DNA from 2 places in the Billgrantia sp. C5P2 genome. Region 2 is predicted to be linked to the other one. Evidence: predicted binding sites of a transcription regulator. Region 2 holds the regulator's gene; the other holds the start of a gene.
What was found. The regulator sigma-54, encoded in region 2, starts transcription at its own class of promoters, with help from an activator protein. The targets are predictions, from matches to a motif close to TGGCACNNNNNTTGCTNT.
Positions count from the first base shown of each region.

Region 1: the regulator sigma-54 is predicted to act here: its motif matches at 4,717-4,734, upstream of ACRWQA_RS21445 (amino acid ABC transporter substrate-binding protein).

Region 1 is NZ_CM128542.1:4,594,001-4,601,615, forward strand. It holds gene ACRWQA_RS21425 (sensor domain-containing diguanylate cyclase) at 1-449, shown strand, start outside; gene ACRWQA_RS21430 (amino acid ABC transporter ATP-binding protein) at 427-1,155, opposite strand; gene ACRWQA_RS21435 (amino acid ABC transporter permease) at 1,207-2,307, opposite strand; gene ACRWQA_RS21440 (amino acid ABC transporter permease) at 2,318-3,508, opposite strand; gene ACRWQA_RS21445 (amino acid ABC transporter substrate-binding protein) at 3,624-4,652, opposite strand; gene ACRWQA_RS21450 (amino acid ABC transporter substrate-binding protein) at 4,831-5,853, opposite strand; gene ahpF (alkyl hydroperoxide reductase subunit F) at 6,086-7,615, opposite strand, start outside.
Region 2 is NZ_CM128542.1:1,631,617-1,639,231, forward strand. It holds gene pmbA (metalloprotease PmbA) at 1-737, shown strand, start outside; gene ACRWQA_RS07545 (HPr family phosphocarrier protein) at 805-1,074, opposite strand; gene rapZ (RNase adapter RapZ) at 1,077-1,997, opposite strand; gene ptsN (PTS IIA-like nitrogen regulatory protein PtsN) at 2,043-2,513, opposite strand; gene hpf (ribosome hibernation-promoting factor, HPF/YfiA family) at 2,520-2,828, opposite strand; gene ACRWQA_RS07565 (RNA polymerase factor sigma-54) at 2,938-4,359, opposite strand; gene lptB (LPS export ABC transporter ATP-binding protein) at 4,517-5,242, opposite strand; gene lptA (lipopolysaccharide transport periplasmic protein LptA) at 5,250-5,789, opposite strand; gene lptC (LPS export ABC transporter periplasmic protein LptC) at 5,786-6,406, opposite strand; gene ACRWQA_RS07585 (KdsC family phosphatase) at 6,419-6,976, opposite strand; gene ACRWQA_RS07590 (KpsF/GutQ family sugar-phosphate isomerase) at 7,001-7,615, opposite strand, start outside.

The sequences.
Region 1 (7,615 bases), 1.8 Mb from region 2:
ATGGACACCCCGCGGGCGATGCCCTGCTGAAACTGCTGGCCACCCAACTGAGTAATGAGCTGCGCGATCAAGACGTCCTGGCGCGTGTGGGTGGAGAGGAGTTCGCCCTGCTTGTCGGTGGTCTTGACGACACCCAGGTGCTGCAACTGGGGGAACGCCTAAGGGCCAGCATCGCCGATACGCCCTTTCCCCTGCAGCTGCTTGCCAGCGACGTGAAGACCCGCCATGTCGATATCACCGTCAGCATCGGCATCGCCAGACTGCCCCATGGGCAAGACCCGCAACACGCCCAGGCGCTGGCCACCGCCCAGGCCGACCAGGCGCTCTACGCCGCCAAGCACGCCGGACGCAACCGCGTATTGATCTTTGGACGGCATGACGCTCCGCCGGACCCGCAGGATGGTACGGGCCCGGCGAATCCCTCCCTCAGTGGCCCAGGATCTGGCTGAGGAAGAGCTGGGTGCGCTCGGACTGAGGATTGTTGAAGAAAGGCTCCGGCGCGTTCTCCTCGATGATCTGGCCCTGGTCCATGAAGATCACGCGGTCGGCCACGGTCTTGGCGAAGCCCATCTCGTGGGTCACGCAGAGCATGGTCATACCCTCCTCCGCCAGCTCGACCATGACATCGAGCACCTCCTTGATCATTTCCGGATCGAGCGCCGAGGTGGGTTCGTCGAACAGCATCACGTCGGGGTGCATGCACAGCGAGCGGGCAATCGCCACGCGCTGCTGCTGGCCACCGGAGAGCTGGCCGGGATATTTCGTGGCCTGCTCGGCGATCTTGACCCGCTCCAGGTACTGCATGGCGAGCTGCTCCGCCTCACGGCGCGGCTTCTTCTGCACCCACTTCTGTGCCAGACAGCAGTTCTCGAGCACCGTGAGGTGCGGGAAGAGGTTGAAGTGCTGGAATACCATGCCCACGCTGCGGCGGATCTGTTCGATGCGCTTGACGTCCTGGGTCAATGGTACGCCGCCGACCACGATCTCGCCGGCCTGGTGCTCCTCGAGGTGATTGATGCAGCGAATCAGCGTCGACTTGCCCGAGCCCGAGGGTCCGCAGATGACGATCCGCTCGCCACTCTTCACTTCGAGATCGATATCGCGCAGTACGTGAAAGTCGCCGTACCACTTGTTGACGCCGCGCATCTCGACCATCAGGGTCTCGGCGCCGGCCTGGGTTGCCTGTTCAGTCATTGTTCTCGTTCCTTACCGCTTGTGGCCGGTATGCAGTTTTCTTTCCAAATATTGGCTGTAGCGCGACATGCTGAAGCAGAAGATCCAGAACATGAACGCGGCGAACACGTAGCCCTCCAGGGAGAAGCCCAGCCAGCGGGAATCCGACAGCGCCGCCTGCACGATGCCCAGCAGATCGAACAGACCGATGATCATGACCAGGGTGGTGTCCTTGAACAGCGAGATGAAGGTGTTGACGATGCCGGGGATCATCATCTTCAACGCCTGGGGCAGCACGATCAGTCCCATGCGCATCCAGTAGCTCATGCCCAACGCCGCCGCCGCCTCCTCCTGGCCACGGGGTATGGCCTGCAGCCCGCCGCGGATGACCTCGGCCATGTAGGCGCTCTGGAACAGGGTGATACCGATGAAGGCCCGGATCAGGCGGTCGACGCTCACGCCGGTCGGCATGAACAGCGGCAGCATCACCGACGCCATGAACAACACCGTGATCAGCGGCACGCCGCGCCAGAACTCGATGAACACCACGCAGAAGCTCTTGACGATGGGCATCTGCGAACGGCGCCCCAGGGCCAGCAGGATACCGATCGGCAATGCACCGACCATACCCACTACGGCCAGCACCAGGGTCAGCATCAGGCCGCCCCAGCGATGGGTCGGCACCTGCGGCAGGCCGAAGTGACCGCCATAGAGCATGAAGTAGGCGAAAACCGGGAATGCCACCAGCACCGCCAGCGCCACCCAGCGCTTGAACGGCAGCCGCGGGATGGCCAGCCAGGCGATCAAGGCGGCAAAGGTGACGAACGTCACATCGACCCGCCAGATCTCGCCACGCGGATAGAGTCCGTAGATGAACTGGGTGAAACGGGCGCTGACGAACACCCAGCAGGCCCCCTCGCGGGAGCAGTCATCCCGCGTGGTGCCGATCCAGTCGGCATTGATGAAGGCCCACTGAATCGTTGGCGTCAACAGCAGGTAGAGCAGATAGATCCCCAGCAGGGTGAAGAAGCCGTTCACCGGCCCGCTGAACAGGTTGGCCCGCAGCCAGGCCACCGGCCCCACCGTGTTCTTCGGCGCCGGGCGCGCCTCGATCATCTTTTGTTGAATCGTCATGGCGCCTCTCCTAGCGTTCCACCAGCGCCACGCGGGCGTTGAACCAGTTCATGAACATCGACACCAGCAGGCTGATGGTGAGGTAGACCGCCATGGTCATGGCGATGACCTCTATCGCCTGACCCGTCTGGTTGAGGGTCGTGCCGGCAAATACCGACACCAGATCGGGGTAGCCGATGGCCGTGGCCAGCGAGGAGTTCTTGATCAGGTTGAGATACTGGCTGGTCAGCGGCGGGATGATCACGCGCAAGGCCTGGGGTACCACCACCAGGCGCAGCACCAGGTTCTGCGGCAGGCTGAGCGCCTGGGCCGCCTCGGTCTGGCCGTGGGGTATCGCCTGAATGCCGGAGCGCACGATCTCGGCGATGAACGACGCCGTGTAGATCGACAGCGCCAGCCACAGGGCCAGGAACTCGGGAATGATGGTAAAGCCGCCGCGGAAGTTGAAGCCGCGCAGCTCCGGTACGTCCCAGGTCACCGGCACGCCGGTCGCCACCAGCACAAGCAGTGGCAGGCCGACGATCAGGCCCAGCGAGATCCAGCCCGCCGGCAGGCGCTTGCCGGTTGCCTCATGGCGCCGCTTGTTCCAGATCATCAGCGCGATGCTGGCCACGATGGCCACGCCAAAGGCCAGGGGGATCAGGCCGAAGCCGGACTCGAACAACGGCTCCGGCACATAGAGGCCGCGCACGTTGAGGAAGATCACTTCGCCGAGGGAGTAGCTATCCCGTGCCGAGGGCATGGCGCGCAGGACGGCGAAGTACCAGAAGAAGATCTGCAGCAGCAGCGGGATGTTGCGGAATATCTCGATATAGCCCGTCGCCAGCCTGGCGATCAACCAGTTGGGTGAAAGCCGGGCAATACCGACGATGAAACCGATGGTGGTCGCAGCGATGATCCCCAGCGCGGAAACCAGCAGGGTATTGAGCAGGCCCACCAGGAAGGTTCGGCCGTATGTGCTCTGCGACGAGTAGTCGATCAGGCTCTGGACGATGCCGAAACCGGCGGTATTGGTCAGAAAACCGAAGCCGGTGGTGATGCCGCGGGCGGCCAGGTTGGCTTGGGTATTGCCGACGATGTAGAGCAGGAAGGCCACCACCGCCGCGATCAGCAGGACCTGGAAGATCAACGCCCGCTTGGCGCGATCGCGCCAGAAAGGCGGTTTTGGGCCTATGGATGGGGCCTTGGGTCGAACGGACATGAAGGGACTCTCCGCCTGGATCCGTCAAGCAGGTATCAGCCAACCGGCCCGGGGTGTATCCGGGCCGGAGGCAGTACGAGGATCGGGGCGTCACGCGATGCCCCGGGCGGTACGATCAGCGAATCGGCGGAGCGTACTGGATGCCGCCTTCGGTCCACAGGGCGTTGATGCCGCGCTCGATCTGCAGCGGCGAGCCCATGCCGACGTTACGCTCGTAGCTTTCGCCGTAGTTGCCTACCTGGCTGATGATGTTGTAGGCCCAGTTGGCGTCGAGGCCCATGCCTTCACCGTAGTTGCCGTCCTGCCCCAGCAGGCGGGCAATGTCCGGATCCTCGGAGTTGCGCATCTCGTCGACGTTCTCGCTGGTGACGCCCATCTCCTCGGCGTTGAGCATGGCGAACAGCGACCACTTGACGATGTTGAACCACTGGTCGTCGCCCTGGCGCACCACCGGGCCCAGCGGTTCCTTGGAGATGACCTCCGGCAGGATCACGGACTGGTCCGGGTCGGAGAGCTGGATGCGCAGCGCGGCCAGCTGCGAGGTGTCGGAGGTCAGCACGTCGCAGCGCCCGGCCTCGTAGCCGCCCACGGTCTGCTCGGAGGTGTCGAAGACGATGGGGTCGAACTGCATGCCGTTGGCACGGAAGTAGTCGGCCACGTTCAGCTCGGTGGTGGTGCCGGACTGAACGCAGATGGCCGCGCCGTCGAGATCCTTGGCACTGGAGACGCCCAAGTCCTTGTTGATCATGAAGCCGATGCCGTCGTAGAAGTTCACGCCGGCGAAGTTCAGGCCCAGAGTGGTATCACGGGTGGTGGTCCAGGTAGTGTTGCGCGAGAGCAGGTCGACCTCGCCGGACTGCAGCGCAGTGAAGCGCTCCACCGCGTTCAGCGAGATGTAGCGCACCGCCTCGGCATCGCCGAACACAGCGGCGGCCACGGCACGGCAGACGTCGACATCGAGACCCTGCCACTCGCCCTGGTCGTCCGGCGCAGAGAAGCCCGGCAGGCCGTCACTGACGCCACACTGTACGGCACCACGCTCGATGGTGTTCTCCAGCGTGTCGGCGGAGGCCACGGCGGCGGTTCCCAGTGCCAGTGCCGCTGCGGAAGTGAGCAGCACCCACTTGTTCTTGTTGTCGCGCATGTAAAGATCCCTCGTAGAAAATTGGAATTCTTGAAAGCAGCATGCCGGAGCATGTGCCTGCACCTTAGCAAGGTTTGTTCCAAGGCAGGGATAGTGCAGGCAAAACTCTTATTCAACGCTCGCACCGGAGACGATCCGGCCTGAGCCGCCGCACCGCTTTGGTGCAACCAGGCATGCCTCAGCGCACCGGTGGCGCATAGTGCAGTCCACCCTCGGTCCACAGGGCGTTCTGGCCGCGGGCAATGTTGAAATCGGAGCCGGCCCCCACGTTGCGCTCGAACATCTCGCCGTAGTTGCCCACCTGCTTGACGATCTGGTAAGCCCAGTCGACGGTGAGCCCCATGCCCTCGCCGTAGTTGCCATCGCGGCCCAGCAAGCGAGCGATGTCCGGGTCTTCTGAGTTGAGCATCTCGTCGACGTTGGCCTGGGTAATGCCCAGTTCCTCGGCATTGAGCATGGCGAACAGCGACCACTTGACGATATTGAACCACTGGTCGTCGCCCTGGCGCACGGCCGGCCCCAAGGGTTCCTTGGAGATGACTTCGGGCAATACCATGGCGCTGTCGGGGTCGGCCAGTTGCATACGCTGGGCGTAGAGTTGCGAGGCATCGGAGCTGAGCACGTCGCAGCGCCCGGCCTCGAAGCCTGCTATCGACTGCTCGGGCGAGTCGAATACCACCGGCTCGTACTCTATGCCATTGGCACGGAAGTAATCGGCCAGGTTGAGTTCGCTGGTGGTGCCAGATTGGGTGCATACCGCGGCACCGTCGAGCTCCGTGGCGCTCTCCACGCCGAGGTCGCTAGCCACCAGGAAGGCCTGCCCATCGTAGTAGCTGACGCCGGTGAAGTTGAGGCCAAGCGTCGTGTCGCGGCTCGAAGTCCAGGTCGTGGTACGCGAGAGTACGTCCACTTCGCTCGACTGCAGGGCCGTGAACCGTTCCACCGAATTGAGCGGTACGAAGTGCACCTTTTCGGCATCGCCCAGCACCGCGGCGGCGATGGCCCGGCAGACATCGGTATCCAGGCCCCGGTAGTTATCCTCATCGTCCAGTGCCGAGAAGCCCGGCTGGGCAGCATTGACGCCACAGCGCACCTGATCTCGCTCGCGAACGTCATCGAGCGTGGCCGCCTGGGCCAGGCCGATGCCGCCCAGCATCAGCGTCGCCGATGCCAAGCAAGCCAGCCTGTCGTTATAGGTCATGTCGTTCCCTCGTTGTCGTTGGATGAAAGCCCTGGCAGGGCCTCGCTTATGCTTAGCGCATCCTCACGCTACCTGCACGACGCCTCGCCGCCCGTGCGGCCCTTGCCTTCAACGAAGAATATTTAGCCCACTAAGAAAACGCCCCGCAGGCCAGGCCTGCGGGGCGTTCGGGTAGCGCATCAGAAGGAAGTGTGGACGAGGGGCCCAACGCTTCTACCTGGAGCTAACGGCGTCAGTGCCGGATGAGATAGTCGAAGGCGCCCAGGGCGGCCTTCGAGCCCTCGCCCATGGCGATGACGATCTGCTTGTAGGGCACCGTGGTCACGTCGCCGGCAGCGAAGATGCCCGGCACCGAGGTCATGCCGCGCTCGTCGATCACGATCTCGCCGCGCGGCGACAGCTCGATCGGCGAGTCGGTCAGCCACTCGGTGTTGGGCACCAGGCCGATCTGCACGAAGATACCTTCCAGCTCGAGCGTCTTGATGGCGCCGCTGGCGCGCTCTTCAAAGGTCAGGCCGGTGACGCGGGTGCCGTCGCCGTTGACCTCGGTGGTGCGGGCGCCAAGTACGATCTCGACGTTGGGCAGGCTGCGCAGCTTCTTCTGCAGCACTGCGTCGGCACGCATCTCGTCCATGAACTCGATCAGCGTCACGTGGCCGACGATGCCGGCCAGGTCGATGGCCGCCTCGACGCCGGAGTTGCCGCCGCCGATCACCGCCACGCGCTTGCCCTTGAACAGCGGGCCGTCGCAGTGGGGGCAGTAGGCCACGCCCTTGTTGCGGTACTCGGCTTCGCCGGGCACGTTCATCTCGCGCCAGCGGGCGCCGGTGGAGAGGATCAGCGTCTTGCTCTTGAGGCTGGCGCCGGATTCGAATACCACCTCGTGCTCGCCGCCCTGGTCGGCCGCCGGAATCAGCTTCACGGCACGCTGCAGGTTCATGATGTCGGCTTCATACTCCTTGACGTGCTGTTCCAGCGCCGCGGCCAGCTTGGGGCCTTCGGTGTAGGACACGGAGATGAAGTTCTCGATGGCCATGGTGTCGAGTACCTGGCCACCGAAGCGCTCGGCCGCCACGCCGGTACGGATGCCCTTGCGCGCGGCATAGATGGCCGCCGCCGCACCGGCCGGGCCACCGCCCACTACCAGTACGTCGAAAGCCGCCTTCTCGTTGAGCTTGGCCGCCTCGCGCTGGGCCGCACCGGTGTCGACCTTGGCCAGGATCTGCTCCAGGCTCATGCGGCCCTGATCGAAGGGCTTGCCGTTGAGGTAGATGCTCGGCACCGACATCACCTGGCGCTCTTCGACCTCGTCCTGGAACAGCGCGCCGTCGATGGCGACGTGGCGCACGCCGGGGTTGAGGATCGCCATCAGGTTCAGCGCCTGCACCACGTCGGGGCAGTTCTGGCACGACAGCGAATAGTAGGTCTCGAAGTGCAGCTCGCCCTCGAGCCCCTTGATCTGCGCGATGGTGTCGTCGCTGACCTTGGGCGGATGGCCGCCGACCTGCAGCAGCGCCAGCACCAGCGAGGTGAACTCGTGGCCCATGGGAATGCCGGCGAACACCAGGCCGGTATCCTCGCCGGGACGATTCAGCGCAAAGGAGGGCTTGCGCGCGTCTTCGCCGTCGAGGCGCAGACTGATCTTGTCGCAGAGGCTCTCGATATCCTTGAGCAGCCCATGGAGCTCCTTGGATTTCGCGCCGTCATCGAGGGACGCGACGATCTCGAACGGCTGAGTAACCTTCTGCAGGTAGGCTTTTAG
Region 2 (7,615 bases):
ACTACACCAGCGCTCGCAATCCGCAGGACCTGCTGGCGGCGGATGTGGTGGGCAAGAGAGCCGCCGAGCGCACCCTGCAGCGCCTGGGGGCTCGACGCCCGGCCACGGGGCGCCTGCCGGTGCTGTTCGATGCCACCGTCGCCAGCGGGCTCGTCGGCCATTTGATGAGTGCCATCGCCGGCGGCTCGCTCTATCGCCAGGCTTCTTTCCTATGCGACCGCCTGGGCGAGCCGCTGTTTCCCGACTGGTTCACTCTCGGCGAGCGTCCTATGGAGCGCGGTGCCATGGCCAGTTCGGCCTTCGACAACGATGGCGTGCAGACGCGCGACAACGTATTCATCGAGCAGGGCCGTCTTGCCAGCTACATGCTGTCGGCCTACAGCGCGCGGCGCCTCGGCATGCAGAGCACCGGCAACGCCGGCGGCGCACGCAATCTGCGCATCACGGCGCCGCTCGCCTCACGCAAAGAACTGCTCGAGCGCATGGGGCGTGGCGTGTTGGTCACCGAGCTCATGGGCCAGGGTGTGAATGGCGTGACCGGCGACTATTCTCGCGGGGCGGCGGGCTTCTGGGTGGAGAACGGGGAAATCCAGTATCCGGTGGAGGAGTTCACCATCGCCGGCAACCTAGAGGCGATGTTCAAGGGGCTATTGGCCGTCGGCGACGACCTCGACACCCGTGGCAGCATCCACACCGGCAGTTGGCTTGTCGACGAGATGACAGTGGCCGGCGGCTAAACCGAATAGACGTCTAAGTCTCATCATTCCATTAAGTTGGTGGGAATGGCCGAGAGCAGCCATTCCCCTAATTATCCTCTTCGAAGCGGGCATCGAATAACGCCTCGATGGCTTCCAGTGCCGCTTCGGCATCATCTCCTTCGGCACGGACCTCGAGTTCGGTACCGCAGGGGGCGCCCAGCATCAGCAGTGCCATGATGTTGCTGGCATCGGCCTGCTGCTGGCCACGGTTGACGAATACGCGGGCGCGAAAGGGCTGGCAGCACTGCACCAGCTTGGTGGCAGCACGGGCGTGGAGGCCACGCTTGTTGGTCAGGGTCAGCTTGCGGCAGGGCACACTCAGGTTTCCTTGCGTTCGGACGTCTCTACGGTCGTGTCCTGGGCGGCGATGACCGGTGTGTGGATGCCGAGTTCCCGATGGCGCAGGCGCACGTCGGGCTGGTGCTGGGCCAGATGTCTGGCGAGGCGCTCGGCCAGGTACACCGAGCGGTGCTGGCCGCCGGTACAGCCGATGGCGACGGTCAAGTAACTGCGGTGTGTGTCGCGATAGGCCGGTAGCCAGCGTTCGACCCAGGCAACGATGTCGTCGAGCATCTGCTGGACCAGGGGGTACTGTTCCAGGAACTCCACGATGCTGGGCTCCCTGCCGGTGGCGGAGCGCAGGCGCGGGTCCCAGTAAGGGTTGGGCAGGCAGCGTGCATCGAAAACGATATCGGCATCCAGCGGCACGCCGCCCTTGAAGCCGAACGACTCCACGGTCAGGGTCAACTGGTCGGCGCGATGGCTGGCCACCTGCTCGGTGATGCGTCCTCGCAGGTCATGCACCGACAGCCGCGAGGTGTCGATGATCAGGTCCGCCAGGTTGCGAATGTCGCTCAGCGTCACGTCTTCCGACTCGATGGCCTCGCCAAGGGTCATGTCCCGGCCGCGGGTCAAGGGGTGTCGACGCCGGGTCGCGGAGTAGCGTTCCAGCAGGATGCGCGCATCGGTGGTCAGGTAGATGATCTGGCAATCGACCTGCTTGGTGCGCAGCTCTTCCAGCAAGCGCGGGAAGCGCTCCAGGGCATGGGGCAGGTTGCGCGCATCGATGCTGACGGCGATGGATGTCTGGATCGTGGGGGAGCTGCGCAGCTCATCCACCAGGGGGCCAAGCAGCATCGCCGGCAGGTTGTCGATGGCGTAAAAGCCGATATCTTCGAGCGCTTGCAGTGCGATCGACTTGCCGGAACCGGAACGGCCGCTGATGATCACAAGCTGCATGATGGTTCTCCTGATCAGGGGCCGGCCGAACGGCGAAGGGGGAGGTCAGGCCGAGGACTGTCGTCGAATCGCTTCGATGAGACGCTCGTGGAGTTCGCGCTGGCTTTCGCACTTGCGCAGACGTGCGCGCGTTTCGGCATCGTTCATGACGCTGGCCACCTGGCTTAGCAGCGACAGATGCGTATCGTCGGCCTCCTCGGGCACCAACAGCACGAAGACGAGGTCGACCGGCTCTCCGTCGATGGCGTCGAAGTCGATGGGCTCGGCCAGTTTGAGAAAGGCAGCCACTGGGCTATGGCAGTGAGGGCTACGGGCGTGGGGGATGGCCACACCATTGCCGATGCCGGTACTGCCCAGCCTCTCGCGACCGACCAGTCTGCCGAAGACTTCCTGGCTGTCGAGGCTCGGAGTGTTCTGCGCAATGAAGGTGCTGAAGAACTCCAGCACCCTCTTCTTGCTACCCCCGGGAACGTCGAACAGCGCGCGTTCCGGGGGCAGGATGGTTTCCAATGTCATGGCAGCTCAGCGAATGCCGGCGCCCTGGGCGCGAGCCTGGGCTTTTTCCTTGTGTTTGACCAATTGACGGTCGAGCTTGTCGGTCAGCGCATCGATGGCGGCATACATGTCCTGATCGGAGGCTTCGGCATGAAGGTCGGCGCCGGCGGCGTGCAGCGTGCAGGCGGCCTGCTGGCGCTCCTTCTCGATCGAGAGCGTGACCTGCACATTGGTGATGTTGTCGTAATGTCGCTGGACGCGGCTCAGCTTCTCGCTCACGTAGTCACGCAGTGAATCGGTCAGTTCAACATGATGGCCGGTGATGTTGACTTGCATGACAAGCTCCTTCGTCCTTCGAGTGGTAGCTCGATTGTAACCCTTTTTCCTGCCCTGCATACCCCCCTCTGGCGGTTGGATTGCCCGGGGTCAGCGTTATGTCGTGGCGTCAACGAAAACGCTTGCGCTCGCTGGAGGAGGGGATTCCCAGAGCTTCGCGGTACTTGGCAACCGTGCGGCGGGCGACCTGGATGCCATCCTCGGCCAACAGCTCCACCAGGCGGCTGTCGGAGAGCGGTTTGCGCGGCGGTTCATCGGCGACGAGCTTGCGGATACGGGCGCGGATCGCCGTGCTGGAGTGAACGTCCCCGTCACCGTTTCCGCCGACATGGCTGGAGAAGAAGTACTTGAGCTCGAAGACGCCACGTGGGGTGTGGATGAACTTCTGCGTCGTCACTCGCGAAATGGTCGACTCGTGCATCTCGACGGCCTGGGCGATGTCGGCCAGCACCAGGGGTTTCATGGCCTCTTCGCCCTGTTCGAGAAACTCGAGCTGACGTGCCATGATCTCCCGCCCCACTCTCAGCAGGGTGTCGTTGCGGCTGGCGAGGCTCTTCATCAACCAGCGGGCTTCCTGCAGATGATCCTTGAGGAACTGGTTGTCTTGGCTCTTGTCCGCACGCCGCACCAGCGCGACATAGTCGGGCTGGATGCGTAGCCGCGGCAGCGCTTCGGCGTTGAGTTCCACGCGCCAGCCGGATTCGTCGTGGTAGGCGACCAGGTCCGGTGTGACGTAACTGCTGCTCACTTCGGCGTAGGCACTGCCGGGGCGGGGGTCCAGCGAGCGAACCAGGGCGATGACATCGTCCAGCGATTCGTCGTCCAGGCCCAGGCGGCGTTTCAGCAGGCGGCGGTCATCGGAGGCCAGTGCCTCGAGGAATTGGCGTACCAGGCGACGGGTCTGGGGCAGCAGTGGCGTATCGTCGGGCAGCGCGGCCAATTGCAGCATCAGGCATTCGCGCAGGTCGCGGGCGAATACGCCGGTGGGTTCGAACTGCTGCAGGCGCAGCAGGACCTGTTCGACTTCCCGGGTGGGCAGGCCCTCCAGGCCCTGTCGGCGCAGGCCGTCGCGAATGTCCTCCAGGGATTGTGCCAGGTAACCGGCGCCATTGACGGCATCGATCAGGCTCTCGGCAATGAGGCGCTGGCGGTCGCTCAAGTCGGTCATCGCCAATTGCCAGATCAGATGGCCGGTCAGCGTCTGCACCGAGGCCTGGCGCTCGAAATCCGGCCCTTCGCCGGTGGCGCCTCCGGAGCTCGTGCCATGATCGGGATAGGTGTCGGCCCAATCGCTGTCGGTGGACAGCTCGTTGGGTATCTCGTCGGCCCACTCATCGCTGGGGGTTTCGCTGACAGCCTGTTCGCCGAAGTCGTCATCGAGTTCCAGCATGGGATTGGATTCGAGTGCCTGCTGGATCTCCTGGCGTAGATCTAGGGTCGAGAGCTGCAGCAGGGCAATGGCCTGCTGCAGTTGGGGAGTCATGGTCAGCTGAGTGCCGACACGCAGTTGCAGGGATGCTTTCATGGCCATGAGGTAATGGGGCTCATCTGCCGGAAAACTCTACCCTAGTCGGGTCGACGATCACTTGCAAGATAATTCATTGCAATAAACATGCCATCGGCAATATTCATGCCTGTTTATGCAGTTGCAATAAGGATCAGGTGCTTGCTTGATGCGCGGGATTATACTACAGACGGAAATCCTCGCCCAGATAGACTTCGCGCACCCGCTGGTTGGCCAGGATGGCTTCGGCGTTCCCTTCGGCAATGATCTGGCCGTCCCCGACGATATAGGCCGAGTCGCAGATGTCGAGGGTCTCGCGAACGTTGTGGTCGGTGATCAGCACGCCGATGTTGCGTGCCTTGAGCTGGCGGATGATGCCCTTGATCTCGCCCACCGAGATCGGGTCGACACCGGCGAAGGGCTCGTCGAGCAGAATGAAGGCCGGCTCCGTGGCCAGCGCACGGGCGATCTCGACACGTCGGCGTTCACCGCCCGAGAGGCTCATGCCGAGGTTGTCGCGAATGTGGGTGACATGGAAGTCTTCCAGAAGTTGCTCGAGTCGCGCATGTCGTCCACGACGATCGAGATCCTTGCGCATCTCGAGGATGGCCATGATGTTGTCGGCCACCGACAGCTTGCGAAAGATCGAGGCTTCCTGAGGCAGGTAGCCGATACCCGCCCGGGCGCGCTCGTGCATGGCGCTTTGCGAGAGATCCAGGTCGTCGATATGGACCTCGCCGGCATCCGCCTTCACCAGGCCGACGATCATGTAGAACGAAGTGGTCTTGCCGGCCCCATTGGGCCCGAGCAGGCCGACCACGCAGCCCTGCTCGATGGAGAGGCTGATGTCGTGCACCACGCGGCGGCGCTTGTAGCTCTTGGCCAGGTTTCGGGCGTACAGGGTTTTCATTGGCACCTCAGCGCTCCGGCTGCAGGGTCATGCGGATACGCTGGCTACCTTCGACACCTTCGCCCTGGGCGCGTGCCTGAACCACGCGACGGTCGAGGAAGTATTCCAGGTAGCCACCGTCGAAGGTATCGCCACCCTGGTGCAGTTCGGCGCGATCGATCAGTTCCACTCTTCGCTCGGCCACGTGATAGACGATGGTACGTCCCCAGCCGCGCACCACGGGTTGGTCGGGGTCGGGCTGCTGTTCGATGTAGGCACGTTCGCCGCGGGCCGTGGCGCGCGAGAGTTCGCCGGCGGCATTGCGCTGAAACTCGACCCGGTCGCCGGTGAGTCGCATGCTGCCCTGGCGAATGTCGACGTCGCCGAGATAGACCGCGGTACCGGCACGATCGTCGAGGTCGAGCTGGTCGGCTTCGACCTCAATGGGCTGCTCGGCGTCACGCTGCTGTGCCATGGCCGGACCGATGCCCACCAGGGTGATCAACGCCACGCCAGCCAGCGCCAGGGGGAATGGCCAGTGGAGGGTCGGGAGCCTGCATCGCTTCATGGCGTGAAATCCTCTAGGTTGACGGCGTCGGCTTGCCCCGGCTGGGCGCCTTCCGGGATATGGTGGCCGCGCACATTGTCGGTCAAACGTGCCCGATTGTCATGGATCCAGGCGTCGAAGTGATCGCCGCGCATGCGCTGTGGCGGTTGTTGCAGCAGGGCGGGCGTGTCGCTCCAGGCGTGCCCCACGTTGGCATCGAAGTGCAGGGTCTCGGTGTCGAGCTGCCAGCGCTCTTCGGGAGCGAAGAGTCGTGCATCGCCCGAGAGCGTCAAGGGATTGCCGCCCGGGCCGAGGCGGCCTTCCGTGCCGCTTGCCACCCATAGCCGTCCCTCGCGGTCGATCAGGTGGGCCAGTGGCGTGACCGCGCGAATAACGTCGTCGTGGGGCGTATGCACCAGACGCGGGCTCTCCAGTCGCTGGTGGGCCCGACCGTCGGCATCGAAGCGGGTCAGTTGCGCCTGTTCCAGATAGAAGTCGGGTTCGCCGGCTTCGTCGGTAGGTACCGGGCCGGGGGCGGGTGCCTGCCACGGGTCCAGCCAGGCGATCAGCCCGCCGAGCGCCAGCAATATCAGGAACAGCCAGACACGAAACGAGGGGCGAGGTAGCCGACGCAGCATGGCCGGACCGCCTCAGCGCTTGCCGTGGAGGTAGGTGTCGACCAGCGCATCGCGATGCCCCTGCGCTTCGAGCAGCATGTCGCAGATTTCACGCACTGCACCATGACCTCCGCTGCGTTCTGTGACGTAGTCTGCCAGGGCGCGTATGTAGGTCGGGGTGCCGGGAACGGTGATACCGATGCCGGCACGCTGTATGGCCGCCAGGTCGGGTAAATCGTCGCCGCAGTAGGCGACCTGCTCGAGCTCGATTCCCTGGCGCGTGCATAGCTCGCGCAAAGTGGCGAGCTTGTCTTCACAGCTCTGGAAGATATGGTCGATGCCCAGCGCGGCGGCGCGATGGCTGACCATGGGCGACTCGCGTCCGGTCAGGAAAGCCACCTGCAGGCCGGCGCGTCGCAGCAGCTTGAGGCCCAGTCCGTCCTGGGTGTGAAATGCTTTGATCTCTACGCCGTCGGCCTGGAAATAGAGGCGACCGTCGGTGAGTACGCCGTCCACGTCCAATGCCAGCAGGCGAATCTTGCGCAGGCGATCGACGAGGCGCGGATCGAGGGTAGGGGTGGCCAGAGCCATGGGCTCTCCTTGGTCAGAGTGTTGTCAGATCACGCCGCTTCGCAGCAGATCGTGCATGTGCAGTGCGCCGATCGGGTGACCGGCTTCGTCGACGACGGCAAGCGCCGTTATCAGATTGTCTTCCATCACACGGACCGCTTCGGCGGCCAGTATGTCGGGAGAGATGCGCTTGCCGGGACGGGTCATGACGTCGTCCACCGTCAATTGGCTGAGGTCCTGATACTGGTCGAGCGTGCGGCGCAGGTCGCCGTCGGTATAGACACCGATCAGACGATTGTGCTCATCGACGACGCAGGTGAAGCCAAGTCCCTGGCGGGTAATCTCGAGCAGGGCGTCGCGCAGGGGGCTGCCCAACGGTACGCTGGGCAGTCGCTCGCCCTGATGCATCAGATCGCTGACGCGCAACAGCAAGCGCTTGCCCAGGCTGCCGCCAGGGTGCGAGAGGGCGAAGTCCTCGGCGGTAAAGCCACGTGCCTCGAGCAGGGCCACGGCGAGAGCGTCACCCAGTGCCAGTGCGGCGGTGGTCGAAGCCGTCGGCGCCAGGTCCAGCGGGCAGGCTTCGCGCTCGACGCCGGCGTCGAGGTGGGCGTCGGCATGGCGGGCCAGCGTCGAGTCGGGGCGCCCGGTCATGCTGATCAG